Regions from separate parts of the Streptomyces sp. NBC_00414 genome, predicted to be linked through region 1. Evidence: predicted binding sites of a transcription regulator. Region 1 holds the regulator's gene; the other holds the start of a gene.
What was found. The regulator HrcA, encoded in region 1, represses chaperone genes, less so after heat shock. The targets are predictions, from matches to a motif close to TTNGCACTCNGNNNNNCNGAGTGCNAA.
Positions count from the first base shown of each region.

Region 2: a site for HrcA is predicted at 12,777-12,803, ahead of groES (co-chaperone GroES). Genes of this name have one in related genera too.

Region 1 covers NZ_CP107935.1:6,846,279-6,861,219, forward strand. Annotated here, with positions in the region: gene hemW (radical SAM family heme chaperone HemW) at 1-230, shown strand, start outside; gene OHS59_RS29760 (DUF3097 domain-containing protein) at 483-1,286, opposite strand; gene OHS59_RS29765 (MBL fold metallo-hydrolase) at 1,346-2,116, opposite strand; gene hrcA (heat-inducible transcriptional repressor HrcA) at 2,364-3,380, shown strand; gene dnaJ (molecular chaperone DnaJ) at 3,381-4,520, shown strand; gene OHS59_RS29780 (nitronate monooxygenase) at 4,630-5,715, shown strand; gene OHS59_RS29785 (16S rRNA (uracil(1498)-N(3))-methyltransferase) at 5,712-6,455, shown strand; gene OHS59_RS29790 (hypothetical protein) at 6,747-7,274, shown strand; gene OHS59_RS29795 (S41 family peptidase) at 7,354-10,599, shown strand; gene OHS59_RS29800 (histidine triad nucleotide-binding protein) at 10,801-11,154, shown strand; gene OHS59_RS29805 (ribonuclease Z) at 11,176-12,081, shown strand; gene OHS59_RS29810 (adenosine deaminase) at 12,102-13,106, shown strand; gene OHS59_RS29815 (MFS transporter) at 13,117-14,451, opposite strand; gene OHS59_RS29820 (carbohydrate kinase family protein) at 14,769-14,941, shown strand, end outside.
Region 2 covers NZ_CP107935.1:4,281,946-4,296,886, reverse strand. Annotated here, with positions in the region: gene OHS59_RS18390 (hypothetical protein) at 1-1,127, shown strand, start outside; gene OHS59_RS18385 (oligopeptide:H+ symporter) at 1,386-2,888, opposite strand; gene OHS59_RS18380 (response regulator transcription factor) at 3,450-4,127, shown strand; gene OHS59_RS18375 (ATP-binding protein) at 4,301-5,569, shown strand; gene OHS59_RS18370 (GtrA family protein) at 5,742-6,323, opposite strand; gene OHS59_RS18365 (5-(carboxyamino)imidazole ribonucleotide synthase) at 6,466-7,686, shown strand; gene purE (5-(carboxyamino)imidazole ribonucleotide mutase) at 7,683-8,216, shown strand; gene OHS59_RS18355 (dipeptidase) at 8,222-9,421, shown strand; gene OHS59_RS18350 (class I SAM-dependent methyltransferase) at 9,432-10,631, opposite strand; gene OHS59_RS18345 (polysaccharide deacetylase family protein) at 10,722-11,693, shown strand; gene OHS59_RS18340 (polysaccharide deacetylase family protein) at 11,738-12,499, shown strand; gene groES (co-chaperone GroES) at 12,948-13,256, shown strand; gene groL (chaperonin GroEL) at 13,373-14,941, shown strand, end outside.

The DNA.
Region 1 (14,941 bases):
GCCGTGAGCTGCTCTCGGACGAGGACCGGCGGGTGGAGCGGATCCTGTTGGAGCTGCGGCTCCTGGAGGGGTGTCCGTTGTCGCTGCTGCGGGCCGACGGGCTTGCGGCGGCTGCGCGGGGGGTGGCCGATGGACTGCTTCAGGCCGGGCCGTACGAGGAGGGGCGGGCTGTGCTCACCCTGCGGGGGCGGTTGCTGGCGGACGGGGTTGTGCGGGACCTGGTGGACTGACCTTTTTTCGCCCCCGCCGCCCCTACCCGTTCCCGTCACGCATGGGGGCTGCGCCCCCTCGCCCCCGGTATCGCGCTGACGCGCTCGTCCTCAAACGCCGGACGGGCTAAAAGATTCGCGGACGGACTGAGGGATGTCCGCCGGTCCGGCGACATCCTTCAGCCCGTCCGGCGTTTGAGGACCGGGGGTTCGGGGGGCGGCGCCCCCGAGTACGTGACGTGACGGGTAGGGGCGGCGGGGGCGGAAAGAAGGTCATTCCGGGGTTGTGACGAAGTCGATCAGTTCTTCCACCCGGCCCAGGAGTTCCGGCTCCAGGTCCCGGTAGGAGCGGACCGAGTCGAGGATCCGCTGCCACGCCGCGCCCGTGTTTTCCGGCCAGCCGAGAGAACGGCAGACGCCCGTCTTCCAGTCCTGCCCCCGCGGCACCCGGGGCCAGGAAGGGATACCCACGGACGCCGGCTTCACGGCCTCCCAGACGTCGATGTACGGGTGGCCCACGACCAGCGCGTACTCACTCGTCACGGCCTCCGCGATACGCGACTCCTTCGTGCCGGGGACCAGGTGGTCCACGAGCACCCCCAGCCGCGCGTCCGGCCCCGGACCGAACTCGTCGACGATGGCGGGCAGGTCGTCGATGCCCTCCAGGTACTCGACGACGACCCCCTCGATGCGGAGGTCGTCGCCCCACACCCGTTCCACCAGTTCGGCGTCGTGGCGGCCCTCGACGTAGATGCGCCCGGCCCGGGCCACGCGGGCCCGCGCCCCGGGCACGGCGACCGACCCCGACGCCGTGCGCGTGGGGCGTACCGGAGCGGAAGACGGGCGTACGAGGGTCACCACGCGCCCCTCCAGCAGGAAGCCGCGCGGTTCCAGCGGGAACACCCGGTGCTTGCCGAAGCGGTCCTCCAGCGTGACCGTCCCCGCCTCGCAGCGGATCACGGCACCGCAGAACCCGGTGCCGGGCTCCTCGACCACGAGCCCCGGGTCCGCCGCGACCTCGGGCACGGGCTTGGGCTTCTTCCACGGAGGGGTGAGATCCGCTGAGTACTGGCGCATTCGGATGACGATAGGAGAAAGCGGTCCGGGTCAGGTACACCGACACCCCGGAGCGGCGGTCACGGTACGTCGAAACGCCGGGCCAACGCGTCCCGTTGGGCCCGCACGAACGCCGCGTCCACCACCGCCCCGTGCCCGGGCACGTACAGCGCGTCCTCGCCCCCGAGAGCCAGCAGACGGTCCAGCGCGGCGGGCCAATGGGAGGGCACGGCGTCGGGCCCGGCCTGGGGCTCGCCGGACTCCTCGACCAGGTCGCCGCAGAAGACGATCTCCGGGGAGCCGGAGCCGGAACCGCTGACCAGGACCGCGAGGTCGTGACCGGTGTGGCCGGGGCCCACGTTCGCCAGCAGGACCCGCCGGCCGCCGCCCAGGTCGAGCGTCCGCTCGCCGGTGACCAGGTGCCGGGGCCGGACCAGCAGGTCCGCCGCCTCGGCCGCCTCCTCCGGATCGGCGCCGTTGCGCACGGCGTCCGCGAACAGTTCCTCCCGTTCGTCGGCGAGCACCCGCTCGGCGCCCGCCGCGCCGAACACCTCGACCCCCGCGAACGCCGCCGCCCCGAAGACATGGTCGAAGTGCGGATGCGTGAGCGCGAGGTGGGTGACCCGCCCGCCGCCGAGCGACCGTCCGCCCCCGAGCGCCCGGCGCGCCCGCGTGCGCAGCCACGCGCCCTCCCGCACGCTCGATCCGGCGTCGATCATGAGCGCCGCGTCCTCGCCCGCCACCAGCCCGGCCGTGCAGTCCCAGACCGGAAGCCGGCACCGCCCCGCGTACGGGGACAGCTCCTCCCAGCCGGACTCGCCGAGCCCGGCCTCTTCCCAAGTCACCTTCATGAGCCGACGCTAGCGGCGTACGGCGGCTGCATGTTCCCGACAGAGCGGGACACCCTCGTACAGGTTGCCGTGTTCGATGTGCTCCGCGTCACGACATCGCAGGCCCGCCCTTGCCCGGCCCGTACCTACCGGCCGTACACTTGGCGCGGGGATGCTGGCACTCGCGCGCGCTGAGTGCCAGGCGAGGCCACCGAAGACGACTGATGACGACCGATGACCGCGCGGAAGACCACGGGAGGTGTGCGCGATGCTCAGTGAACGCAGGCTCGAAGTGCTGCGCGCCATCGTCCAGGACTACGTGGGCACGGAGGAGCCGGTCGGCTCGAAGGCGCTCACGGAGCGCCATCGGCTGGGTGTGTCACCGGCGACCGTCCGTAACGACATGGCGGTTCTCGAGGACGAGGGGTACATCGCGCAGCCGCACACCAGCGCCGGCCGCATCCCCACGGACAAGGGCTACCGCCTGTTCGTCGACAAGCTCGCGGGCGTCAAGCCGATGACCGCGCCCGAGCGGCGGGCCATCCACCACTTCCTGGACGGCGCCGTCGACCTCGACGACGTCGTGGGGCGGACCGTGCGGCTCCTCGCACAGCTCACCCGGCAGGTGGCAGTCGTCCAGTACCCGTCGCTGACCCGCTCGACCGTGCGTCATGTGGAGCTCCTGGCGCTGGCTCCGGCCCGCGTCATGCTCGTACTGATCACGGACACGGGACGCGTCGAACAGCGCATGGTGGACTGTCCGGCCCCCTTCGGGGAGGTCTCCGTGGCAGATCTACGCGCGCGGCTCAACAGCCGGATCACGGGGCGCCGTTTCGCGGATGTCCCGCAACTGGTGCAGGATCTCCCCGACGCCTTCGAGTCGGAGGACCGGGGGACGGTCGCGACCGTGCTCTCCACCCTCCTGGAGACTCTTGTCGAGGAGACCGAGGAGCGGCTGATGATCGGCGGCACCGCCAATCTGACGCGCTTCGGACATGATTTTCCCCTCACCATCCGTCCGGTGCTCGAAGCGTTGGAGGAGCAGGTCGTGCTCCTCAAACTCCTCGGTGAGGTCAACGATTCGGGCATGGCCGTACGGATCGGTCACGAGAACGCCCATGAGGGACTCAACTCCACTTCTGTGGTCTCGGTCGGCTACGGTTCGGGCGGCGAAGCAGTCGCCAAACTCGGCGTGGTCGGACCGACGCGCATGGATTACCCCGGAACGATGGGAGCGGTACGAGCGGTGGCACGGTACGTAGGACAGATCCTGGCGGAGTCGTAAGTGGCCACGGACTACTACGCCGTACTCGGCGTGCGCCGCGACGCGTCCCAGGACGAGATCAAGAAGGCATTCCGGAGGCTCGCCCGCGAGCTGCACCCGGACGTCAATCCCGATCCGAAGACGCAAGAGCGCTTCAAGGAGATCAACGCCGCGTACGAGGTGTTGTCGGACCCGCAGAAGAAGCAGGTCTACGACCTCGGCGGTGACCCGCTGTCGCAGGCGGGCGGCGGTGGCGCGGGCGGCTTCGGAGCCGGCGGCTTCGGGAACTTCTCGGACATCATGGACGCGTTCTTCGGGACGGCGTCGCAGCGTGGCCCGCGGTCGCGCACGCGGCGCGGCCAGGACGCGATGATCCGGCTGGAGATAGAGCTCGACGAGGCGGCCTTCGGCACCACGAAGGACATCCAGGTCGACACGGCCGTCGTCTGCACCACGTGCAGCGGTGAGGGCGCGGCGCCCGGCACCTCCGCGCAGACCTGTGACATGTGTCGCGGTCGCGGTGAGGTGTCGCAGGTCACGCGGTCCTTCCTGGGCCAGGTCATGACCTCCCGGCCGTGTCCGCAGTGCCAGGGCTTCGGGACGGTCGTCCCGACACCGTGCCCCGAGTGCGCGGGCGACGGACGGGTGCGCTCGCGCCGGACCCTGACGGTGAAGATCCCCGCCGGTGTCGACAACGGCACGCGGATCCAGCTCGCGGGCGAGGGCGAGGTCGGCCCCGGTGGCGGCCCCGCCGGTGACCTGTACGTGGAGATCCACGAGCTGCCGCACAACATGTTCCAGCGGCGCGGCGACGATCTGCACTGCACGGTCACCATCCCGATGACCGCGGCGGCACTGGGCACCAAGGTCCCGCTGGAGACGCTCGACGGGCTCGAAGAGGTCGACATCCGTCCGGGGACGCAGTCCGGGCAGTCGATTCCCAAGCACGGGCGCGGCATCACGCATCTGCGGGGCGGTGGACGCGGCGACCTCATCGTGCACGTCGAGGTCATGACGCCGACGAAACTCGACCCCGAGATGGAGCGGGTCCTGCGGGAGCTGGCCCAGATGCGGGGCGAGGAGCGGCCCACCGGGCAGTTCCAGCCCGGTCAGCAGGGATTGTTCTCCCGGCTGAAGGACGCGTTCAACGGCCGTACCTGAGCCGCGCGCGAGCGGTGACCGCCGGGCTCGGCGCAGGATGATTCCTGTGGCTTATGCCCGGCGGACGGCCGGATTCGGACTTGTACGGAGGACGTGACAACATGCCGTCATGTCCTCCGCGCTGACCGATCTTTTCCCCCTCCCGATCGTGCAGGCCCCGATGGCCGGCGGCGTCTCGGTGCCGCAGCTCGCCGCGGCCGTGTCCGAGGCCGGGGGGCTCGGCTTCCTCGCCGCCGGGTACAAGACAACAGACGGCATGTACCAGGACATCAAGCAGCTGCGCGGGGCCACCGGCAGGCCGTTCGGCGTGAACCTGTTCATGCCGCAGCCCGAGTACGCCGACCGGTCGGCCGTCGAGGTGTACGCCCACCAGCTCGCCGGTGAGTCCTCCTGGTACGAGACCGAGCTGGGCGACCCCGACAGCGGACGCGACGACAGCTACGAGAACAAACTCGCCGTCCTCCTCGACAACCCGGTGCCGGTCGTCTCCTTCCACTTCGGCTGCCCCTCGCGCGAGGTCCTCGACTCGCTGAGCCGGGCCGGCACGCTGACCCTGGTCACGGCGACCACCGCCGAGGAGGCGCAGGCCGTGCAGTGGGCGGGCGCCGACGCGGTGATCGTGCAGGGCGTCGAGGCCGGCGGCCACCAGGGCACCCACCGCGACAACCCGGAGACCGACGGCTCGGGCATCGGACTGCTCTCACTCATCGCGCAGGTCCGCGAGACCGTGCAGATCCCCATCGTCGCGGCCGGCGGCATCATGCGCGGGAGCCAGATCGCCGCCGCCCTCGCCGCCGGCGCGAGCGCCGCCCAGCTGGGCACGGCCTTCCTCGCCACCCCCGAGTCCGGCGCCAACGCCCTGCACAAGCAGGCACTGACCAACCCCCTCTTCGTCCGTACGCAGCTGACGCGGGCGTTCTCCGGGCGGCCCGCGCGAGGGCTGATGAACCGCTTCATGCGCGAACACGGCCCGTACGCGCCCGCCGCCTATCCCGAGGTCCACCACCTCACCTCCGGACTGCGCAAGGCCGCCGCCAAGGCGGGGGACGCGCAGGGCATGGCGCTGTGGGCGGGACAGGGCCACCGGCTCGCTCGCGAGCTGCCCGCGGGACAGCTCGTGGAGGTGCTGGCCGCCGAACTCGCCGCCGCCAGGACAGCGTTGTCTTCCCAGCAGGGCGGGGGCACCGGCCGATGACCGCTCCGGTGTTCGTGGTGGACGCGGTGCCCGGCGGGCCCGAGTTCGTGCTCGACGGACCCGAGGGGCGGCACGCGGTGTCCGTGAAGCGGCTGCGGTCCGGTGAGGACGTCGTCCTCACCGACGGGCTCGGGCGCTGGGCCGAGGGCGTCGTCAAGGCGGCCGAGGGCAAGGACCGGCTCGTCGTCACGGACCTCCAGGTCCACGAGGAGTCCGCGCCCCTGCCCCGTATCACCGTCGTACAGGCGCTGCCCAAGGGGGACCGGGGTGAACTCGCCGTCGAGACCATGTCGGAGACCGGTGTCGACGGGATCGTGCCCTGGGCGGCGTCCCGCTGCGTCACGCAGTGGAAGGGCGAGCGCGGTCTGAAGGCGCTCGGGAAATGGCGTTCCACCGCCCGTGAGGCCGGCAAGCAGTCGCGGCGCGTGCGGTTCGCGGAGGTCGCGGACGCGATGACGACCAAGCAGGTTGCCGCGTTTCTCGCCAAAGCGGAGTTCGCGGCGGTGCTGCATGAGGACCGGCTGTACCCGGGGTTGCCGCTCGCCACGGTCGAACTCCCTTCCGAGGGGGAGATCGTGCTGGTCGTCGGGCCCGAGGGCGGCGTCTCGCCCGAGGAGTTGTCGATGTTCACCGAGGCGGGGGCGAAGGTGTGCCGGCTGGGGCGGAGTGTGTTGCGTACGTCCACCGCGGGGACGGCGGCGGTTGCGCTGCTGCTGGGGCGGACGGGGCGCTGGTCCTAGCGTTTCTCGCCCCCGCCGCCCTTACCCTCCCCCAGTCTCGGCTTCGCTCGACCGGGGGGACCCCCATCGTCACTGCATGGGGGCTGCGCCCCCTCGCCCCCATATCGCGCTGCGCGCTCGTCCTCAAACGCCGGACGGGCTGAATACGTCGCGGACGGGCGGACATCTCTTAGCCCGTCCGGCGTTTGAGGACAAAGGGGGTTCGGGGGCGGAGCCCCCGGAGGGGGAGCGTGGCCGCATGGGGTCTACCGCGCGCGGGCGACCGGTGGCACGCTGCCGTGCATGGGGGCAATGAGGCGTATTCGACACCGAGGCCCGGCGATCGGCCTGACCGCCGTCGCGGCCGTGTTCGCGTTGGTCGCGTGTGAGCCGGGCGACGGCCTGAACACCGCCGCCGTGGCGATCACCACCGACCAGAAGGGCACGAGCGAGCTGGAGAAGCGGGGCGTCGACGTGCAGTGGCTCACCTGCACCGCCTCGTACGGCGACAACGGCACACCCTCCGGCACCTCGCCGAGCGTGCACAGCGTGGCGTCCGTCGACTGCACGGGCGAGACCAAGGACGGGCAGGACATCAGCATCAAGGGCAAGGTGACGCAGGAGGTGGACGGCACCTGCGTGCGGGGCGACCTCACCGCCACCGTCGGCGGCAGGGAAGTGTTCCGCCTGAACGTCCTCGGCAACTGCCAGGCCGCCGGTACGCCACCCGTCAACAACCCGACGACTCAGCCGCCCGGTCAGCCCGGGGCGACCGTCACCGTCACCCGGACGCAGACCGTGTATCCGAATCCGAGTTGCTCCTGCATCTCGGGAAAGTGATCAATGCGACGAAGCGGCCCGCCCTGTGAAGTGATCGAAAGCTCTGGTCGCGGATGGGACGGCTGCATAGGGTGATCGGGTGACACAGCCTGCATCCGCCGCATCCGCATCCGCCGCGACTTCCGCGTATCTCCGGTATCCGCACCTGCACGGCGAGTTGATCGCCTTCACCGCCGAGGACGACGTCTGGGTCGCGCCGCTCGACGGCGGCCGCGCCTGGCGGGTCAGCGCCGACAACGTCCCGGTGAACCATCCACGGATCTCCCCGGACGGCACGACCGTCGCCTGGACCTCGACCCGCGACGGCGCCCCCGAGGTGCACATCGCCCCCGTCGACGGAGGCCCCGCCAAACGCCTGACGTACTGGGGCAGTTGGAAGACCCAGGTACGCGGCTGGACCCCGGAGGGGGAGGTGCTCGCGCTCAGCACGCAGGGGCAGGCGAGCCTGCGCCGCAGCTGGGCAAGGGCCGTCCCGCTCGACGGCGGACCCGCGACCACCCTTCCGTACGGACCGGTCGGCGATGTCGCGTACGGGCCCGGCACCGTCCTGCTGTCCGCGCCCATGGGCCGTGAGGCCGCCTGGTGGAAGCGCTACCGGGGCGGCACCGCGGGCAAGTTGTGGATCGACCGCGAGGGGGAGGCCGGGGAGTTCGTGCGGCTCCATGCCGACCTGGACGGGAACCTGGAGTACCCGTCGTGGGTGAGGGAGCGGGTCGTCTTTCTCTCCGACCACGAGGACGTGGGAGCCGTGTACTCCTCCCTCGCCGACGGATCGGACCTGCGGCGGCACACCGGGATCGAGGGCTTCTACGCCCGGCACGCCTCCACCGACGGCACCCGCGTCGTGTACGCGTCCGCCGGTGAGCTGTGGATCCTCGACGACCTCGACGGGGCCGAGCCGCGCCGGCTCGACATCCGGCTCGGCGGACAGCGCGTCGACCTGCAGCCGCATCCGGTGAACGCGTCCCGCTGGTTCGGCGCCGCCGCCCCCGACCACACCGGACGCGGCAGCGCGGTCGCCGTGCGCGGAGCCGTCCACTGGGTCACCCACCGCTCCGGGCCCGCCCGCGCGCTCGCCGCCGAACAGGGCGTACGGGCCAGGCTGCCCCGCACCTTCCGCGCCGACGGCGAGGAGCACGTGGTGTGGGCGACCGACGCGGAGGGCGACGACGCGCTGGAGTTCGCCCCGGCGACCGGCGTGGCACCCGGCGCCACCCCGCGCAGGCTCGCCGCCGGACAGCTCGGCCGCGTCCTCGGACTCGCGATGGCCCCCGACGGCAGCCGGGCCGCCGTCGCCTCGCACGACGGACGCGTGCTGCTCGTCGAGCGCGAGACCGGCGAGGTCCGCGAGGTCGACCGCAGCGAGGACGGCGAGGTCACCGGGCTCGTCTTCTCACCCGACTCGGCCTGGCTGGCCTGGTCGCATCCCGGCCCGCGCCCGCTGCGCCAGCTCAAGCTGGCCAACACCGCCGACCTGTCGGTGACCGAGGCGACACCCCTGCGATTCCGCGACTACGCGCCCGCGTTCACCCTCGACGGGAAACACCTGGCCTTCCTGTCCGCGCGCTCCTTCGACCCCGTCTACGACGAGCACGTCTTCGACCTCGCCTTCGTCGGCGGTTCGCGGCCGCATCTCATCACCCTCGCCGCCACCACCCCCTCGCCCTTCGGGCCGCAGCGGCACGGGCGGCCCTTCGAGGCGCCCGACAAGGACGAGACCCCCGACAGCGAGGGCTCCCCGGCGACCCGCATCGACCTCGACGGGCTGGGCGACCGCATCGTCCCGTTCCCCGTGGAGGCCGCCCGCTACACCGGGCTGCGGGCCGCCAAGGACGGGCTGCTGTGGCTGCGGCACCCGGTACGGGGTGTGCTCGGCGCCTCCCGCGCCACCCCGGACGACCCGGACCCCAAGACCGACCTGGAGCGCTACGACCTCGCCCAGCAGCGCATCGAACACCTCGCCTCGGACGCCGACAGCTTCATGGTCACCGGCGACGGCAAGCGGATCCTGCTGTGGACCGACGGCAAACTGAAGGTCGTACCGAGCGACCGGCGCGCCTCGAACGACGACGAGAGCGACACCAACATCACCGTCGACCTGTCGCGCATCCGCCAGAGCGTCGACCCGGCCGCCGAGTGGCGCCAGATGTACGACGAGACCGGCCGCCTCATGCGGGACAACTTCTGGCGGCCCGACCTGGGCGGCGTCGACTGGGACGGCGTACTGGACCGGTACCGGCCCGTCCTCGGACGGGTCTGCACCCACGACGACCTGGTCGACCTCCTCTGGGAGGTGCAGGGCGAACTCGGCACCTCGCACGCGTACGTCATGCCGCGCGGCGGGTACGGGCACGGGGAGCGGCAGGGGCTGCTCGGCGCCGACGTCTCCCGCCACGAGGACGGTCCGCAGGGGGCGCCGCTGTGGCGTATCGACCGCATCCTGCCGTCCGAGACCTCCGACCCCGACGCGCAGTCGCCGCTCGCCGCACCCGGTGTCGCGGTGCGCGCCGGGGACGCGATCGTGGCCGTCTCCGGGCGGCCCGTCGACCCGGTGGCCGGACCCGGACCGCTGCTCGTCGGCACGGCGGGCAAGCCGGTGGAACTGACCGTCTCACCGGCGGGCGGCGGCGATCCGCGGCACGCGGTGGTCGTGCCGATGTCCGACGAGGAGCCGCTGCGGTATCACGCGTGGGTCGCCGACCGGCGTGCCTATGTGCACGAGAAGTCCGGCGGACGGCTCGGGTATCTGCACGTGCCCGACATGCAGGCGCCCGGCTGGGCGCAGATCCACCGCGATCTGCGGATCGAGGTGGCGCGGGAGGGCCTCGTCGTGGACGTCCGTGAGAACCGTGGCGGGCACACCTCGCAGCTGGTCATCGAGAAGCTCGCCCGGCGGATCGTCGGGTGGGACCTCGCGCGGGGGATGCGGCCGACGAGTTATCCGGAGGACGCGCCTCGTGGGCCTGTTGTGGCCGTCGCCAACGAGTTCTCGGGGTCCGACGGGGACATCGTGAACGCGGCGATCAAGGCGCTTGGGATCGGGCCTGTCGTCGGTACACGTACGTGGGGCGGCGTTGTCGGGATCGACAGCCGGTATCGGCTGGTCGACGGGACGCTCGTGACTCAGCCCAAGTACGCGTTCTGGCTTGAGGGGTACGAGTGGGGGGTGGAGAACCACGGCGTCGACCCTGACGTCGAGGTTGTCCAGACGCCTCACGATTACGCCGCCGGGCGGGACGTGCAGCTCGACGAGGCTGTTCGTATTGCGCTGGAGGCGCTTGAGGAGGGTCCGGCGAAGGCTGCGCCTGTCTTGCCGGGGGCGTAGGGGGCGTTCTTCGGGTGCGGGTGCGGGGAGCTGTTCGCGCCGTTCCCCGCGCCCCTGAAAGGCAAAGGATTGCGCCGTTCCCCGCGCCCCTGAAAGGCAAAAGACTGCGCCGTTCCCCGCGCCCCTTGCGGGGCAGGTGACCCTCTTGGGGGTCTCGGTACCATTCCGGGGCATCGATCAATCAGTGCGAGGAGGCCGCGCATGGCAGGGGAACCGCAGGACGACTGTCTGTTCTGCAAGATCGTCGCGGGAAAGATTCCGGCGACCGTCGTCCGTGAGACCGACACGACTCTCGCCTTCCGGGACATCAACCCGCAGGCACCCACCCATGTCCTGGTGATCCCCAAGGTCCACCACCCGGACGCCGCCTCCCTCGCCGCCGCCGAACCGGCGATCCTCGCCGATGTCGTGCGCGAGGCCGGCGAGGTCGCCGCCGAGGAGAAGCTCGACAGCTACCGCACCGTCTTCAACACCGGGAGCGGAGCGGGGCAGACCGTCTTCCACGCGCACGCCCATGTGCTGGGCGGCCGCGGTCTGCAGTGGCCGCCCGGATAGGAAGAGACCGGATAACCCGACGTGTCCGTACGTGAATTGGTGGTCCTCGGTACCGCCAGCCAGGTCCCCACCCGGCACCGCAACCACAACGGCTACCTGCTGCGCTGGGACGGCGAGGGCATCCTCTTCGATCCCGGCGAGGGCACGCAGCGGCAGATGCTGCGTGCCGGGGTGGCCGCGCACGACCTGAACCGCATCTGTGTCACGCACTTCCACGGCGACCACTCGCTGGGCCTGGCCGGGGTGATCCAGCGGATCAACCTCGACCGGGTGCCGCACGGGATCAGCGCGCACTACCCGCGCTCCGGGCAGAAGTTCTTCGACCGGCTGCGGTACGCGACCGCCTACCGCGAGACGGTCGCGCTCACCGAGGCCCCGGTGGACTCCGACGGGGTGCTCGCCACCTCGGCGGCGTACACGCTGGAGGCGCGGAAGCTCTCCCATCCCGTCGAGTCGTACGGCTACCGGATCGTCGAGCCCGACGGGCGGCGGATGCTGAGCGACCGGCTCGCCGCGCACGGGATCAAGGGCGCGGACGTGGGGCGGATCCAGCGGGAGGGGGTCCTCGGGGACGTCCTGCTCGACGACGTCAGCGAGGTGCGGCGCGGGCAGCGGTTCGCGTTCGTCATGGACACCCGGCTGTGCGACGGGGTGTACGCGCTCGCCGAGGGCTGCGACATGCTCGTCATCGAGTCGACGTTCCTGGACGAGGACGTGCGGCTCGCCGTGGATCACGGGCACCTCACCGCGGGGCAGGCGGCGGCCGTGGCGCGGGACGCGGGCGTACGGCATCTGGTGCTCACGCACTTCAGCCAGCGGTACTCCGAGCCCGAGGAGTTCGAGCGGCAGGCCCGGGCCGCCGGGTTCGAGGGGGAGCTGACCGTGGCGCACGATCTGCTGAGGGTGCCGGTTCCGAAGCGTCGGTGAAACACCCGTACCATGCTTCGATGCCCCTCCCCAAAGCTGAACTGCACCTGCATATCGAAGGCACGCTGGAGCCCGAGCTGGCTTTCGCCCTGGCCGCCCGCAACGGGGTCGCGCTGCCGTACGCGGATACGGAGGAGCTTCGCAAGGCCTACGAGTTCGCCGACCTGCAGTCGTTCCTGAACCTGTACTACGGGCTCATGGCCGTGCTGCGGACCGAGGACGACTTCGCGGATCTCGCCGACGCGTACCTCGCGCGCGCCGCCGCCCAGGGCGTGCGGCACGCGGAGATCTTCTTCGACCCGCAGGCGCACATCGCACGAGGCGTCGGGATCGGCACCGTGGTGGAGGGGCTCGGGCGGGCGCTCGACCGGAGCGAGGCCGTGCATGGCATCTCCACCCAGCTGATCATGTGTTTTCTGCGGGACGAGTCCGCCGGGTCCGCGATGGAGACCCTGGAGGCCGCGAAGCCGTACCTGGCACCGCGCGGCCCGATCGTCGGCGTCGGGCTCGACTCCGCCGAGGTCGGCCACCCGCCGGCCAAGTTCCGCGAGGTGTACGAGGCCGCCGCCGCGCTCGGCCTGCGACGGGTCGCGCACGCGGGCGAGGAGGGGCCGCCCGCGTACATCACCGAGGCCCTCGACGTGCTCGGGGCCGAGCGGATCGACCACGGGCTGCGCTGCATGGAGGACCCGGAGCTGGTGGCCCGGCTGGTGCGGGACCGGGTGCCGCTGACGCTGTGCCCGCTGTCCAACGTGCGGCTGAGGGCCGTCGACGTGCTGGCGGAGCACCCGTTGCCCGCGATGCTCGACGCGGGACTGCTGTGCACGGTCAACTCCGACGACCCCGCCTACTTCGGCGGGTACGCCGGGGACAACTTCCGGGCGGTGCGGGAGGCCCTGGGGCTCTCCCCGGAGCGGCTGCGCGAACTGGCCCGGAACTCGTTCACCGCGTCGTTCCTCGAACACGACGAGGAGCGGCGGGCCCGGTACATCGCCGAGGTGGAGGCGTACGAGTTCGGGGCCTGAGGGCCGCCGTTCAGGGCGCGGGAGCCGCCGGCGACGTGCCCGAGTGCGGAGGGCCCGCCGTGTCGAAGTCCCCCTGCGCGGGCCGGGACCGGTCCACGGCGATCTCCACCACCGGCTGTTCCGCGGGCTGCTCCACGGGGCCGCCGCGCAGGACCGGTTCCGGGCCCCGGACGACGGGACCGCCCGTGGTGCGCAGGGCCACGGCGGCCAGCGGCACGGCCAGCAGGACCAGGGCCGTCGCGAGGACCCAGCCCATCGCGGGATAGCCCGCCGCGGCCGAGAGCAGGCTGCCCGCCAGGGGGCCGCACGCCGTGCCGAGGGAGGACGCCGAGCCCGCCAGGACGGCCCAGCGGCCGTGCGGGTCGAGCGACGCGGCCAGGCTGATCAGGTACGACAGGACCACGGGGTAGAGGGCGTTCCAGGCGATCTCGCCCACCGCGAAGCTCGTCAGGCCGTCCGCGTTCGCGCTGACCACGATGCAGACCGCGATGAGGGCGGTACCCGCTCCGACGGGCAGCGCCCGGCCGATACGGGGTCCGAGCGCACCCGCGCCCAGCACGCCGAGCAGGCCCGCGCCGAGCGCCGCCGCGAAGACCACCCCGACCGTCGCCTCGCCCAGCCCCGCCTGCCGGGTCCCGATGTGGCTGCTGACGCCCCACAGGGAGTTCTGGGCCAGGGACCAGCAGAGCATGGCCGCGGCGAGCACCAGGCCCGGGCGGCGGTGCGGGAGCGGGGGTGTCGGGCCCGGCGCCGGCCGGTGCGCGGCGACGGACGGGGGAGCGGGGCGGCGGCCGGTCGCGGGTCCCTGGCCGGCGGGCAGACGGGCGGTGGCCGGCCAGACGAGTGCCGCGGTGAGCGCGACCGCCGCCAGGGGGAGGCCGTGGCCCGGACCCAGGTGGGGGACCGTCAGATAGACGGCCGCCGCGAGGGCGGAGACGCTCAGCAGGCCGAGCGTCGTGGTGCGGTGGGGGTCCGGCCGGGCGGCCGTTCCGGCCGCGGCGACGGTGGTGGCCGCACCGGAGCCGAGACCGCCGACGAGAGCGCCGGCGATGACGGTGGGCACGCTGGTCGACAGGGCGGCCGTGCCGTAGCCGGCCACGGCGAGGAGCAGACCCACGCGGGCCAGGCGCCGGGCGCCCAGCCGGTGGATGCGGGAAGCGAGGGCGAAACCCGCCGCGGCCGAGCTGAGGAGCAGCAGGCTGCCGACGGCACCGGCCTGCGTGGCGGAGAGGGGGAGGGCCGCGTCGAGCCTGCCGACGGTGGTGGGCAGCAGGTACGGGGCCAGGTAGCCCGCCGTGAAAAGGGCGACGAGGGGCCAGGACGGAGCGGTGGTGCGGGCGGACACGGGCGTTCCCAGGGCATGCGGACGGAAAGGGGGGCCAAGCGAAGGGGAGTTGGTGCGGCCGTCGACGGACAGGAACGCGCGGGCAATTTGTATCAAGCGGAAGGGTGCATTCGACAAGGCGGGGGGTGTGATCTGGAGCACTTGTTGTTTGGGAGATGAAGACCCGGGTAGAAGAGCGCGATTTCGGCCCGTCCGCAGCCCGTCCGCAGCTTGAAGGCCAGCGGCCGACGGGAAGCGGGGGCCCGGCGTGACCCTCCCCGCCCTGAAGAGCGTTTGGTGCACACTGGCCTAAATCCGCACCACTCAGGGAGCGCACCGTGATCGCGTCCACCGGGAAGGGACCGTACCGACAGGCCCAGTTCGATCCACTCGCCGAACTGCGCCGCTCCGACGACCCGCCCTGGGACGTCTATCTCACCGGCACCGTCTTTCTCGACATCATCTTCACCGGCCTCGACTCCGCCCCGGTCCGCGGCACCGAGTCCTGGGC
Region 2 (14,941 bases), 2.6 Mb from region 1:
TGGTGTGGAAGTTCGCGCAGGCCGCGTCCAAGAATCCCGACCTCATCGACCTGCCCGCGAACTCCGTCCAGCCGTCCGGCACCCTCAAGGCGGCCGGTGCGCAGGCCGCGTCCGTCGCGATGCAGGGGACGCGCGAGAACCCGGCGATACCCAAGGGCGGGGCGATGGTCCTGTCCGACATGAAGGGCAAGCTGAAACTGACCAAGGCCGGCGAGGTGACGCTGACGCCGGACGCGTACGCCATCAACGTCATGTCCACGGACACCAAGTGCGCGCCGACCGAGACGGTGAAGCCCGCCGCGACCATCAACGTGACGGCGGGGGAGGGGGATCCGCCTCCCGAGTCACCCGACCCGACCGGCCCGGCGCCCACCGGGGGCACGACCGGTGACACCACCGGCGGTACGACCGGGAGCGACGGCGGGGGCGGTGACACGGGCGGCTCCACCGGTGGTGGGGAGCAGACCGACTTCACCGGCAAGGCCGTCGACATCCCCTACGCGTGCAAGACGCCCATCGGGGACAAGAACGCGACCTCGCCGGTGCAGATCAACGCCAAGAAGAACGGCGGGAGTTACGGCCTCACCGTCCAGTTCAAGGGGTCCGTGATGGACAGCCCCGCCGACATCCCGGCGGACTCGGTCAAGCCGTCGATGCAGGTCGTGCTGGGCGGCGCCGACAAGGGCACGGTCGCGGTCGAGGGGCCGACGAACTCCGAGGCGATCAAGTCGGGGGATCCCATGGTGATCTCCGACATGACGGGCACGTACAAGCCGGGCGCGGACGGGGAGTCGACGTTGTCGCCGGGCGTGCTGACGGTGAAGGCGCTCGGGACGACGACCACGTGTACGCCTACGAAGTCGGCGGTTTCGCTGACGTTGGACACGGCTGCCCAGCCCGGGGGTGCGGCGGGTGGAAGTGGCTCCGCCGGTGGGGGTGACTCCGGTGGGAGCGGCTCGGCCGGGAGTGGCTCCGCCGGGGGCGGGCTTGCGGATACCGGGGCCGATGACGGTGGGGGGTTGCGGGCGCTCGGGTTTGTCGCCGGGACCGCGGTTCTGCTCGGCGGGGCCGTGTTCACCTTTATGCCGGGTGCTTGGCGGCGGGCCGCTTCTCGGAGGGCGCCGTAGGGGTGAGCGTGGGGGGAGGCTGCGGGGCCGCTGCGGCTGGCCGCGCAGTTCCCCGCGCCCCTGAAAGCGAAAGGACTGCGCCGTTCCCCGCGCCCCTGAAAGCCCAGAGACAAAAGATTGCGCCGTTCCCCGCGCCCCTAGGGGTGGGTGCCCCCGCGCCCCTGGGTATCCAGGGGCGCGGGGAACGGCGCGGCCGGCCATGGCGCGCACGCAGACGACGTACCGGCAGTCGATGTACCGCCCACCACAGCGGAGCGCCTAGTTCACGTTGCCCATCAAGGACTTGACCTTGTTGCGGTACATGTAGATCGCCACGCCCGCGACCACCGCGAGAGCGGCCTGCAGGGCGACGATGCCCATGCCGTTGAGGTCGACGCCCGCGATGGAGAGCAGCGCCGTCGTGGCGTCGCCGGCGGTGACCGCGAGGAACCAGACACCCATCATCTGCGAGGCGTACTTCGCGGGAGCCATCTTCGTGGTGACGGAGAGGCCGACCGGGGACACGGCCAGCTCGCCGACGGTCTGTACGAAGTAGATGGCGACCAGCCACATCGCGGCGGCCTTGTGACCGCCCTCGGCGATCGACAGCGGGGCCAGGAAGAGGAAGAACGAGGCGCCGACCAGGACCAGACCCGACGCGAACTTCACGATCGTGCTCGGCTCCTTGCCGGCCCGGTTCAGCGCCAGCCACGCCCAGGCGAAGACCGGGGCCAACGCCATGATCATGACGGGGTTGACCGACTGGTACCAGGAGACCGGGAACTCCCAGCCGAAGACGCTGTTCTCGGCCGAGTGCTCGGCGAAGATCGACAGCGTCGAGCCGCCCTGGTCGTAGATCATCCAGAAGACGGCCGCGGCGACGAAGAACCAGATGTACGCGGACATCCTCGACTGCTCGACCCGGGCCAGCGACTTGTCCCGCTTGATCCGGGCGATGACCCAGACCGGGACCACCAGGCCGATGATCGCGAGCGGGGCCATGATCCAGTTCAGCGTGTAGTGGCCGGAGAAGCCGACGACGCCGTAGAAGACCGCGGCGACGGCCAGCCACAGCAGACCCTTGCGCAGGGTCGAGGCCCTCTCCTCGGCGGACAGCGGCGTCGGGACGACGTCGGAGCGCGCGTCGAGGTGGCGGCGGCCCATCAGGAACTGGGCGAGACCCAGCGCCATGCCGAGCGCGGCGAGCGCGAAGCCCAGGTGCCAGTCGACCTTCTCGCCGATGGTGCCGATCACCAGCGGAGCGGCGAAGGCGCCCAGGTTGATGCCGATGTAGAAGACGGTGAAACCGCCGTCGCGGCGCGGGTCGTCCGGGCCCTTGTAGAGGTGGCCGACCATCGTCGAGATGTTGGCCTTCAGCAGACCCGAGCCGATCGCGACGAGACCGAGCCCCGCGAAGAAGGTGCCGGACGAGGGCAGCGCCAGCGTCAGGTGGCCGAGCATGATGACCAGCCCCGCGACGGCGACGGTCTTGCGGGGGCCGAGCACACGGTCCGCGAACCAGCCGCCGGGGAGGGCGAGCAGGTACACGAGCGACAGGTACACCGAGTAGATCGCGGTCGCGGTGGTCGCGTTCATGTGCAGGCCGCCGGGGGCGACCAGGTAGAGCGGGAGCAGTGCCCTCATGCCGTAGTAGGAGAACCTCTCCCACATCTCGGTCATGAAGAGTGTGGCCAGTCCGCGGGGGTGGCCGAAGAAGGTCATCTCGGAACCGGAACCGGGGGTGCCCGGAGAGACCGAGTCCTTCGTCAGGCTGGACGCCATGGTCGTTCCTTGCTGGTCGGGACGCGCCGCTGGAGCGGAGTGGGATTGCGCGCCCGGTGGGGGTGGCGGCCGGCACCGGCGGGAGGGCCGTCCCGCCCCACGCCCACGGGGAGTCCGCTCCGGGCTCGGAGCGGTGGACGACGACCACCGGGATCCACGCCCGTCGCGCGTTCTCGCGCTCGGGGCCCGGCCACAGGTCATTCCTTTCGAGGCTGGCAGGCGCCAGCCCGCACACAAAAGAGACCTTCAGCGCGAAGCCACCGCCAAAGGTCCCTGTGTGGTGCTACAGGCGTCCGGTCACCATAAGGCTCCACGTCGCATCAATGCCGCATATGGCATGACTTGAGATATGGATCACAGGTGTGGATGGAACCATGCGTGCGAATCGAAGGACGTTCACAGATTTACAGCCTCAACCAAAGGGTCGCATGTCCGTCACGCACCCATCACGCGCTCGTCGCGCGTCCACGGCGCGTCCGCCGCATGTCCCGTACGGCCCAGGACAATCACAGATGTCGATCACCCTCACTGTGCTGGTCCACAGCGGACTACCATCACTTCATGACCCGAGTACTGCTCGCCGAGGACGACGCGTCCATCTCGGAGCCCCTGGCTCGCGCCCTGCGCCGAGAGGGGTACGAGGTTGAGGTACGCGAGGACGGACCCACGGCGCTCGACGCCGGCATCCAGGGCGGTATCGATCTGGTCGTGCTCGACCTCGGGCTGCCAGGCATGGACGGACTGGAGGTCGCCCGGCGGCTGCGCGCCGAGGGGATGACCGTGCCGATCCTCATCCTGACCGCGCGCGCCGACGAGGTGGACACCGTCGTCGGTCTGGACGCGGGCGCCGACGACTACGTCACCAAGCCCTTCCGCCTGGCCGAACTGCTGGCCCGGGTCCGGGCCCTGCTCCGGCGCGGCGCGGCCGAGCCCCAGCAGCCGCCCGCCACCCACGGGGTGCGCATCGACGTCGAGTCGCACCGGGCGTGGATGGGCGACGAGGAGCTCCAGCTGACCGCCAAGGAGTTCGACCTGCTCCGGGTGCTCGTCCGGGACGCGGGCCGGGTCGTCACGCGCGATCAGCTGATGCGCGAGGTCTGGGACACCACGTGGTGGTCGTCCACCAAGACGCTCGACATGCACATCTCCTGGTTGCGCAAGAAGCTGGGCGACGACGCGGCGAATCCGCGGTACATCGCGACGGTACGAGGAGTGGGTTTCCGCTTCGAGAAGAGCTGAGCGGTTCGCTCCGCCGGGTTTGACCGGGGCGCCTTGTCGCCGGGGCGCTCCGGCGGCGGCGGGCGGTTGCGGGCCGGTGGGGGCCTGGCGCGCGGTTCCCCGCGCCCCCGAAGGGGCGCCACCGGGCGCCCCGGGCCACACTGGTTCGCCTAGTCATCTGCCCGGAGGGACCTGTGCGTCGCCGTCTGATCAATTCCACGCTGGCCGTCGTGCTGGTCGTGATCGCCGTGTTCGGGGTCTCGCTCGTCATCGTCGAGACCCGCACGATCAGCAACAGCGCCCAGGAGCGGGTGGACTCCGAGGCGGTGCGGCTGGTGAGCATCGTCGACAGCCGCATCCTCGGCGACGAGCAGGTCAACGCCCGCGTCCTCAAGGACCAGGTCACGGGCGACCGGTACGCGCGCATCGAGATCCCCGGCCGCGACTCCATCCACATCGGCACTCCGCCCACCGGTGACGTCATCACGTCCACCCGCGAGGGCGAGGAGGGCGAGACCGTCACGGTGGAGGAGGCGCGCTCGGCGGTCACCCGTGAGGTCGGCCGGACGCTTCTGATCATCGCGGCGGTGGCCCTGCTCGCGGTGATCGCCGCCGTCCTCCTCGCGGTACGCCAGGCCAACCGGCTCACCTCCCCGCTCACCGACCTCGCGGAGACCGCGGAGCGCCTCGGATCGGGCGACCCGCGCCCGCGGCACAAGCGGTACGGGGTTCCGGAGCTGGACCGGGTCGCCGACGTGCTGGACAGCTCGGCCGAGCGCATCGCCCGCATGCTGACGGCCGAACGGCGCCTGGCCGCCGACGCCTCGCACCAGCTGCGTACACCGCTGACCGCGCTGTCCATGCGGCTGGAGGAGATCACGCTCACCGACGATCCGAGCACGGTCAAGGAGGAGGCGACCATCGCGCTGGGGCAGGTCGAGCGCCTCACCGACGTGGTGGAACGGCTGCTGACCAACGCCCGCGACCCGCGCACCGGCTCCGCCGTCACCTTCGACCTCGACGAGGTCATCAAGCAGCAGCTCGCCGAGTGGCGCCCGGCCTACCGCAACGCGGGCCGCGCGATCGTCAGCTCCGGCAAGCATCATCTGCAGGCCGTGGGGACGCCGGGGGCCGTGGCCCAGGTTCTTGCCGCGCTGATCGAGAACTCGCTGATGCACGGGGGTGGCACGGTCGCGCTGCGCACGCGGGTGACCGGCAATCAGGCCGTGATCGAGGTCACCGACGAGGGGGCGGGGGTGCCGGCGGATCTGGGCGCGCGGATCTTCGAGCGGGCGATCAGCGGGCGGAACTCGACGGGGATCGGGCTCGCTGTCGCCCGTGACCTCGCGGAGGCGGACGGGGGGCGGTTGGAGATGCTTCAGGCGCAGCCGCCTGTGTTCGGGCTGTTCTTGTCCCGTACGCCCTTGAAGCGGCGGGAGGGGGAGGAACCCACGGTTCGGTAGGGCTCCGCCGCCCGTTGGCTTCGCGCCCTGGATGTGCGCGGCGCCGCTGGGGCGGGTCGCGCAGTTCCCCGCGCCCCTGAAGGGCGAAGGCCCCGCGCCCCCGAAGGGCGAAAGACGAAAGACTGCGCCGTTCCCCGCGCCCCCGAAGAGGCGCTCCCTGTGAGCCTCGGGCTCAGCGGACGCGTTGGACCTGGCGGAAGCCGTGGGTCGGGATGTCCTCGTCGAGGTAGGGCGCCGGGGGCTCCAGGAACGATTCGGCGTCGGCCACGGGCTCGGGGTCGGGGACGACCTCCGGGGCGACCCGGAAGACCCATGTGCGGTAGGACCAGAAGCGGAAGAGCGTCGCGATGCCGATACCGACGAACTTGAAGACGTTGCTCGCGAGCGGGCTGTCGAAGCCCAGGCCGTACGTGGCGGCGAAGAGGAAACCGTTCTCGATGACGAGGCCGATCGCGCTGAACAGCACGAAAAGCGTCAGTTCCTTGGTACGGCCACTCTTGTCACGCTCGCGATAGGTGAAGTAGCGGAAACCGATGTAGTTCGAGACGATCGCCACAACCGTCGCGATCACACTGGCCCGGACGACCTGGAGATCGGTGGTACTGCGCACCAGGTTGAAGACGATCAGGTTGACGAGGAGACCCGCTCCGCCGACCGCGCCGAACTTGGCGACTTCCCTGGTCAGGCGCTCGATCCGGACACGAACGGCGCTGACCGGCCTGGCATGAGCCCCACGTTTACCACCTGTGCCCATGGTGTCGCCCAGCCCCCGTCTCGTCGGATACGCCATTTTCGTCAACCTTCGTCGACTCCGCCATGCTAACCAGCGGTTCCCTCCGGTGCCCGGCTCGGACTCGAAGATGTGGCCCGGATGTGATGAACCCGCACAATTTCCGATGATCGGGCGCGCGACAGGAGTGGCCCGATATGGCCGATACCCTGGTGGTGTGACGTTCCCGGTAGTCGGCATGGTCGGCGGGGGGCAGCTCGCTCGTATGACACACGAGGCGGGCATCCCGCTCGGCATCAGGTTCAAGCTCCTCAGTGACACCCCCCAGGACTCTGCGGCGCAGGTGGTCAGCGAAGTCGTCGTCGGCGACTATCGCGACCTCGGCACGCTGCGGGCCTTCGCGCGGGGCTGCGACGTGATCACTTTCGATCACGAACATGTACCCACCGAGCATCTGCGGGCACTGGAGGCGGACGGCATCCCCGTGCGCCCCGGCCCCGACGCGCTCGTGCACGCCCAGGACAAGGGTGTGATGCGCGCGAAGCTCGTCGAGATCGGGGTGCCGTGCCCACGGCACCGGATCGTGAGCGATCCGGCCGACGTGGTGGCCTTCGCGGCGGAAGGGCTCCCCGAGGGCGCCGACGGGTCCGAGGGGGACGGCTTCCCCGTCGTCCTCAAGACCGTCCGCGGCGGCTACGACGGCAAGGGCGTGTGGGTCGTACGGTCCGCGGCCGACGCCGAGGACCCCTTCCGGGCCGGCGTCCCGGTCCTCGCGGAGGAGAAGGTCGACTTCGTACGCGAGCTGGCCGCCAACGTCGTACGGTCGCCGCACGGCCAGGCCGTGGCGTACCCGGTCGTCGAGTCCCAGCAGGTCGACGGGGTGTGCGACACGGTGATCGCGCCCGCGCCCGGCATCTCGGACGAGCTCGCGCTCCGGGCGGAGGAACTGGCCCTGCGCATCGCGAAGGAACTCGGCGTCGTCGGCCACCTCGCCGTCGAGCTCTTCGAGACCCGTGACGGCCGCATCCTCGTGAACGAGCTGGCCATGCGCCCGCACAACTCCGGCCACTGGACCCAGGACGGCGCGATCACCTCCCAGTTCGCCAACCACGTCCGCGCGGTCCTGGACCTGCCCCTGGGCGACCCGCGCCCGCGCGCGAAGTGGACGGTCATGGTGAACGTCCTGGGGGGCGACTACCCCGACATGTACTCCGCGTACCTGCACTGCATGGCACGCGACCCCCAGCTCAAGATCCACATGTACGGAAAGGACGTGAAGCCCGGCCGCAAGGTGGGCCACGTCAACACCTACGGCGACGACCTCGACGACGTGCTGGAGCGCGCCCGTCACGCAGCCGGCTACCTCAGAGGAACGATCACCGAATGAGCCCTGTCGTAGGCATTGTCATGGGGTCGGACTCCGACTGGCCCGTCATGGAGGCGGCCGCGCAGGCCCTCGACGAGTTCGACATCCCGTACGAGGTGGACGTGGTCTCCGCCCACCGGATGCCGCGCGAGATGATCACGTACGGCGAGGAGGCGGCCGGGCGTGGCCTGAAAGCGATCATCGCGGGTGCGGGTGGCGCCGCCCATCTGCCCGGCATGCTCGCCTCGGTCAGCCCGCTGCCCGTGATCGGTGTGCCGGTCCCGCTGAAGTACCTGGACGGCATGGACTCGCTGCTGTCGATCGTCCAGATGCCGGCCGGTGTCCCGGTCGCCACGGTCTCGGTGGGCGGCGCGCGCAACGCGGGCCTGCTGGCCGCCCGCATCCTGGCCACGCACGACGAGGAACTCCTCGGCAGGATGCGTGACTTCCAGCAGGAGCTGAACGACCAGGCCACCGAGAAGGGCAGGCGGCTGCGCTCCAAGGTCGAGAGCAGCACGGGCACGGGCAACGGCTTCGGCTTCGGGAAGTGACGGACATGACTTCTTCGGACGACGCCCAGGCACTCCTCGCCGACGCCCGCGCATTTCTCGCCGAGTTCCCCGTGGTCGACGGGCACAACGACCTCCCCTGGGCGCTGCGCGAGCAGGTCCGCTACGACATCGGGGCCCGCGACATCGCCGGGGACCAGAGCGCCCATCTGCACACCGACCTGGCGCGGCTGCGCGCGGGCGGTGTCGGCGCGCAGTACTGGTCGGTGTACGTGCGCTCGGACCTGCCCGGCGCGGTCACGGCGACCCTCGAACAGATCGACTGCGTACGGCAGCTGATCGAGCGCTACCCGGCGGACCTGCGCGGCGCCCTGACCGCCGCGGACATGGAGGCGGCGCGCGCCGAGGGCCGTATCGCCTCGCTGATGGGCGCCGAGGGCGGCCACTCGATCGACAACTCCCTCGCCACCCTGCGCGGCCTGTACGAGCTGGGGGTCCGCTACATGACCCTCACCCACAACGACAACATCGCGTGGGCGGACTCGGCGACGGACGAGCCGGCGGTCGACGGGCTGTCGCCCTTCGGCCACGAGGTCGTACGTGAGATGAACCGCCTGGGCATGCTGGTGGACCTCTCCCACGTGGCCGCCACGACCATGCGGGACGCGCTGGACACGTCCACCGCGCCGGTGATCTTCTCCCACTCGTCCGCGCGCGCGGTCTGCGACCACCCGCGCAACATCCCGGACGACGTGCTGGAGCGCCTGCCGGCCAACGGCGGTGTGGCGATGGTGACGTTCGTGCCGAAGTTCGTCCTCCAGGCCGCCGTCGACTGGACGGTCGCCGCGGACGAGAACATGCGGGAGCACGGCTTCCACCACCTCGACACGACGGCCGACGGGATGAAGGTCCACCGCGCGTTCGAGGAGACCCACCCCCGGCCCGTCGCGACCGTCTCGACGGTCGCCGACCACCTCGACCACATGCGTGAGGTGGCGGGCGTCGACCACCTCGGCATCGGCGGCGACTACGACGGCACGCCGTTCACCCCCGAGGGTCTGAACGACGTCTCCGGCTACCCGAACCTGATCGCGGAGCTCCTGGACCGCGGCTGGTCGAAGCCGGACCTCGCCAAGCTGACCTGGCAGAACTCGGTACGGGTGCTGGCCGCGGCGGAGGACGTGGCGCGCGACGAGCAGTCCCGCAGGGGCCCGTCGAACGCGACCCTGGAGCAGTTGGACGGCTAGCTGCCGGGTGTCAGGCGCCGGATGCGGTGACGGGGTGCCCCAGGAGCATGGTGGGGGCGCCCTGCACCCGCGTCAGGAACACGGTCGCGGAGTGCGGCCCCCGCGGCTTCACCTTGCGCCGCAACTCCTCCGGCTCGACCGCCGATCCGCGCTTCTTCACGGTCAGGATGCCCACCTCGCGCTCCCGCAGCAGCGTCTTCAGCTTCTTGACGCCGAAGGGGAGCTGATCGGTGATCTCGTAGGCGGTGGCGTACGGGGTGGCCGTGGCGGAGTCCGCGGTGATGTAGGCGATCGTCTCGTCGACCAGCCCTCCGCCGTCCAGCTCCTCGGCGGCCTCGGCGACCAGATGCGCGCGGATGACGGCGCCGTCGGGCTCGTACAGGAAACGGCCCACGGGCCGCACCTGGGGGTCGGGCAGTCCGCGGCCCAGGAGGGTGCGCGCTCCGGGCAGCAGGGTCGCGCGGACGGAGCTCGCCTCCCCGGTGCCGAACCACAGCACGGCCTCCTTCACGTCCCCGGAGTCCGAGATCCACTCGGCCCCGGCCTCGGCGGGGACGGCCTCGTGGGGGATGCCCGGGGCGATCTTCAGCGCGGCGAGAGGCGCCTTGCGGGCGGCCTGGACGGCCCACGACAGGGGTGGTGAGTAGCCCTCGGGGTCGAAGATCCGCCCCCGCCCGCCCCGGCGTCCCGGATCCACGAACACGGCGTCGTACCCGGCGGTGTCGACCTCGGTGACATCCGCCTCGCGGACCTCGATCAGCCCCTCCAGTCCGAGCGCCTCGGCGTTCGCCCGGGCCACGGCCGCAGTCAGCGGGTCCCGGTCGACGGCGAGGACCCGGATCCCGGCGCGGGCGAGCGCGATCGCGTCACCGCCGATGCCGCAGCACAGGTCGGCCACGGACCGCACCCCGAGCGCCTGGAAGCGCGCGGCACGGTACGCGGCGACGCTCGCCCGGGTCGACTGCTCGACCCCGTTCGGCGTGAAGAACATCCGCGCCGCGTCCGCCGCGCCGAACTTCGCGACGGCCCGCTGCCGCAGCCGCGCCTGGCCGAGCACGGCGGACACGAGCCCGACGGGGTGATCGCGCCGCAGCCGCGTCGCCACGGCCAGCTCCTGGGCCGGTTCGGTACCGCGCACCTCGTGGAGAAGGGCACGTCCCTCGGACGTGAGCAGAGCGGCGAAGGAGGCCAGTGGATCGAGGTCGTTCACCGCCCCATTGTGGGCCAGTCGGTGGACGGCACGCGCGCGACGGCGGTGTCGGGCCGGGAAAGGGGTTGTGACCTGGGAGTATCCGGCCCCATGCGACTTGTACGACAATCCGACAGTGGCGGTGCGAACAGGGATCGGACGGGTGCCCCTTCAGGGGCGCGGGGAACTGCGCGACCAGCCCCCACCGGCCCGCAGGTCGTCGCCCGCCCGTCCCGCCCGGCACGCGCTGCGCTCGTCCTGCTGACGGCCGGCGCACTGGCCGCGGGCTGTGGGGACGGGAAACCCACGCCCGAAGTCATCAAGCCGGCCGCAGGCCAACAGGCCAAAGCCGAACTCCGCCAGGAGCAGCGCGCCCACGCCGCCGCGGTGAAGAGATGGGGCCTGGCCAAGACCCCCCTGCCCGCACCCCCCGCCCCCGCGAAGAAGCCGCACATCGACACCCGCGAGGGCTTCGAGGTGGAGGACCACGAAGGACTCCCGCCCGTCTTCACGACGATCCCCACCAAGGACAAGGTCGTCTTCCTCACCATCGACGACGGCGCCGAGAAGGACCCGGCGTTCCTGCGGATGATGAGCGAGCTGAAGATCCCTTACACCGCGTTCCTCAGTGACTACCTGGTCAAGGAGGACTACGGATACTTCAAGAAGATGCAGGCCGCGGGGGTGTCGCTGAACAACCACACCCTCCACCACCGCTACATGCCGGGCCTGTCGTACGCCGCGCAGAAGCGCGAGATCTGCGGCATGCAGGACGTGATCGAGAAGCGGTACGGAAAGCGTCCGACGCTCTTCCGCCCGCCCTTCGGCAACTACAACGAGGACACCCTGCGCGCGGCCGGGGCCTGCGGCATCAAGGCGGCCCCCCTCTGGAACGAGGAGGTCTTCGTCGACCGCTGGGACTACCGGGAGTGGGACCGCGACCTGCGCCCCGGAGACATCGTTCTCAGCCATTTCCGCGGCAAGGAGGACTGGGAGGGCACGATGCCCGACATGATCCGCCGCTTCCTGAAGCTGATCACCGACAAGGGGTACGCGGTGGCACGCCTGGAGGACTACCTGTGAGGCGGTGGGGGGCCGCGAGGCGGCGGGGGACCACCGCCGCGGTGGTGACCGCCGCGCTCTGCCTCTCCGGCTGTCTCGCAGGCTGCGCCCAGTCCGTCGACCCGATCGAGAGACTGGGCAAGAAGGCCGCGCAGAAGGTACGCACACACGCGCCCCCTGTGGACGCGTACCGCCGCTGGGGGCTGCGTGCCCCGCTCGCCGCGGCGCCGGTCCCGCCTGCCCCGTCCGTCCCCCGGCCCGCCGTACGGGCCGCGGGGCCCGGTCTGCCGCCCGTCGTGGACCGTGTCCCGACCCGCGACAAGGTCGTCTTCCTGACCTTCGACGACGGTGCCGAGAAGGACCCTCGGTTCGTCGACATGGTGCGGGAGCTTCGGCTGCCGGTCAGCGTGTTCCTCACGGACAGCGTCGTCGGGCCGGGGTACGCCCACTTCGGGCGGCTGCGCGCGGTCGGCGCGAGTGTGCAGAACCACACGCTCGACCATCCGTACCTGCCCGGTCTGCCGTACGCGGGGCAGCGGGCCGAGATCTGCGGTCAGCAGGAGAAGCTCAAGGAGCGCTTCGGGATCCGGCCGCGGCTGTTCCGGCCGCCCTACGGCGACTACAACGACGACACGCTGCGGGCGGCGGCGGACTGTGGGATCGCCGCGGTTGTTCTTTCGCGGGAGGCGGAGCGGTTGCGGGCGGGGGACATCCTGTACTGCCCGGAGGGCGTGAGTGGCGTCACGTTGACGGCGGCGACCACCAAAATCCTGAACCGGATCCAGAAGCAGGGCTTCACTGTGGCTCGGCTTGAGGACTACCTGTAGGGGATCCCTAGGGGTTTCCTCGCCCCCGCCCGCCCCTACCCGTTCCCGTCCACGCATGGGGGCTGCGCCCCCTCGCCCCCGTTGCGCAGTTCCCCGCGCCCCCAGGCACCTGGGGGCGCGGGGAACTGCGCAATCGTTCGGGCCCGCCCCATCGAACGCCCACGCGAAAACGCTCCAGCCCGTCCGGCGCTTGAGGACAGGGGGGTCCGGGGCGCAGCCCCAGGGGCGCGTTCACCCCCGTTTGACCCGCCCACATACGCCCGACCGCCGGAGGCAACTGGCACTCCGCTTGACCGAGTGCTAATCGCAGTCATAGTCTCGGCTCTGGCACTCACCACAGGAGAGTGCCAATAGCGACGGGCAGGTCCGGCACCCGCGACGACGGATCCACCTGGTCGCCACCTCAGACAGTTAACCCCGTGAGATCTCCGAAGGGGGAGGTCGGATCGTGACGACCACCAGCTCCAAGGTTGCCATCAAGCCGCTTGAGGACCGCATTGTGGTCCAGCCGCTCGAAGCCGAGCAGACCACCGCCTCTGGCCTGGTCATTCCGGACACCGCGAAGGAGAAGCCCCAGGAGGGCGTCGTCCTGGCCGTCGGTCCGGGCCGCTTCGAGAACGGCGAGCGTCTTCCGCTCGACGTGAAGACCGGCGACATCGTGCTTTACAGCAAGTACGGCGGCACCGAAGTGAAGTACAACAACGAGGAGTACCTCGTCCTCTCGGCCCGCGACGTGCTCGCGATCATCGAGAAGTAATTCACCCAGGTTTGCTTTGAACTGCGCCCCTGGCCCCCGCGAGTACTGCACACGAGTACTGAAAAGCCGGGTGCTGGGGGCGTTGTTCGTTTTTTCGAGAGGACTGAATCAGCTCCATGGCGAAGATCCTGAAGTTCGACGAGGACGCCCGTCGTGCCCTTGAGCGCGGCGTCAACAAGCTTGCCGACACGGTCAAGGTGACGATCGGCCCCAAGGGCCGCAACGTCGTCATCGACAAGAAGTTCGGCGCCCCCACCATCACCAACGACGGTGTCACGATCGCCCGCGAGGTCGAGCTCGACGACCCGTACGAGAACCTCGGCGCCCAGCTGGTGAAGGAGGTGGCGACCAAGACCAACGACATCGCGGGTGACGGTACGACCACCGCCACCGTGCTGGCCCAGGCTCTGGTGCGCGAGGGCCTGAAGAACGTCGCCGCCGGCGCGTCCCCCGCCCTCCTCAAGAAGGGCATCGACGCGGCCGTCGCCGCGGTCTCCGAGGAGCTCCTCGCGACCGCGCGCCCCATCGACGAGAAGTCCGACATCGCGGCCGTCGCCGGTCTGTCCGCGCAGGACAGCCAGGTCGGCGAGCTCATCGCCGAGGCGATGGACAAGGTCGGCAAGGACGGTGTCATCACCGTCGAGGAGTCCAACACCTTCGGTCTGGAGCTGGACTTCACCGAGGGCATGGCCTTCGACAAGGGTTACCTCTCGCCCTACATGGTGTCCGACCAGGAGCGTATGGAGGCCGTCCTCGACGAGCCTTACATCCTGATCCACCAGGGCAAGGTCTCCTCGATCCAGGACCTGCTGCCCCTCCTTGAGAAGGTCATCCAGACCAACGCGTCGAAGCCGCTGCTGATCATCGCCGAGGACGTCGAGGGCGAAGCCCTGTCGACCCTGGTCGTGAACAAGATCCGCGGCACGTTCAACGCGGTGGCCGTCAAGGCGCCCGGCTTCGGTGACCGCCGCAAGGCCATGCTCGGTGACATCGCCACGCTCACCGGCGCCACGGTCATCGCCGAGGAGGTCGGCCTCAAGCTCGACCAGGTCGGCCTGGACGTGCTGGGCACCGCCCGCCGCGTGACCGTCACCAAGGACGACACGACCATCGTCGACGGCGGCGGCAACAGCGCCGACGTGGCCGGCCGTGTCAACCAGATCAAGGCCGAGATCGAGTCCACGGACTCCGACTGGGACCGCGAGAAGCTCCAGGAGCGCCTCGCGAAGCTGGCCGGCGGCGTGTGCGTGATCAAGGTCGGCGCCGCCACGGAGGTGGAGCTGAAGGAGAAGAAGCACCGTCTGGAGGACGCCATCTCCGCGACCCGCGCCGCGGTCGAGGAGGGCATCGTCTCCGGTGGTGGCTCCGCGCTCGTCCACGCCGTGAAGGTCCTCGACGGCAACCTCGGCAAGACCGGCGACGAGGCGACCGGTGTCGCCGTCGTCCGCAAGGCCGCCGTCGAGCCGCTGCGCTGGATCGCCGAGAACGCCGGCCTGGAGGGTTACGTCATCACCTCCAAGGTCGCCGAGCTCGACAAGGGCCAGGGCTTCAACGCCGCGACCGGCGAGTACGGCGACCTGGTCAAGGCCGGCGTCATCGACCCGGTCAAGGTCACCCGTTCCGCCCTGGAGAACGCCGCCTCCATCGCCTCGCTGCTCCTCACGACCGAGACCCTGGTCGTCGAG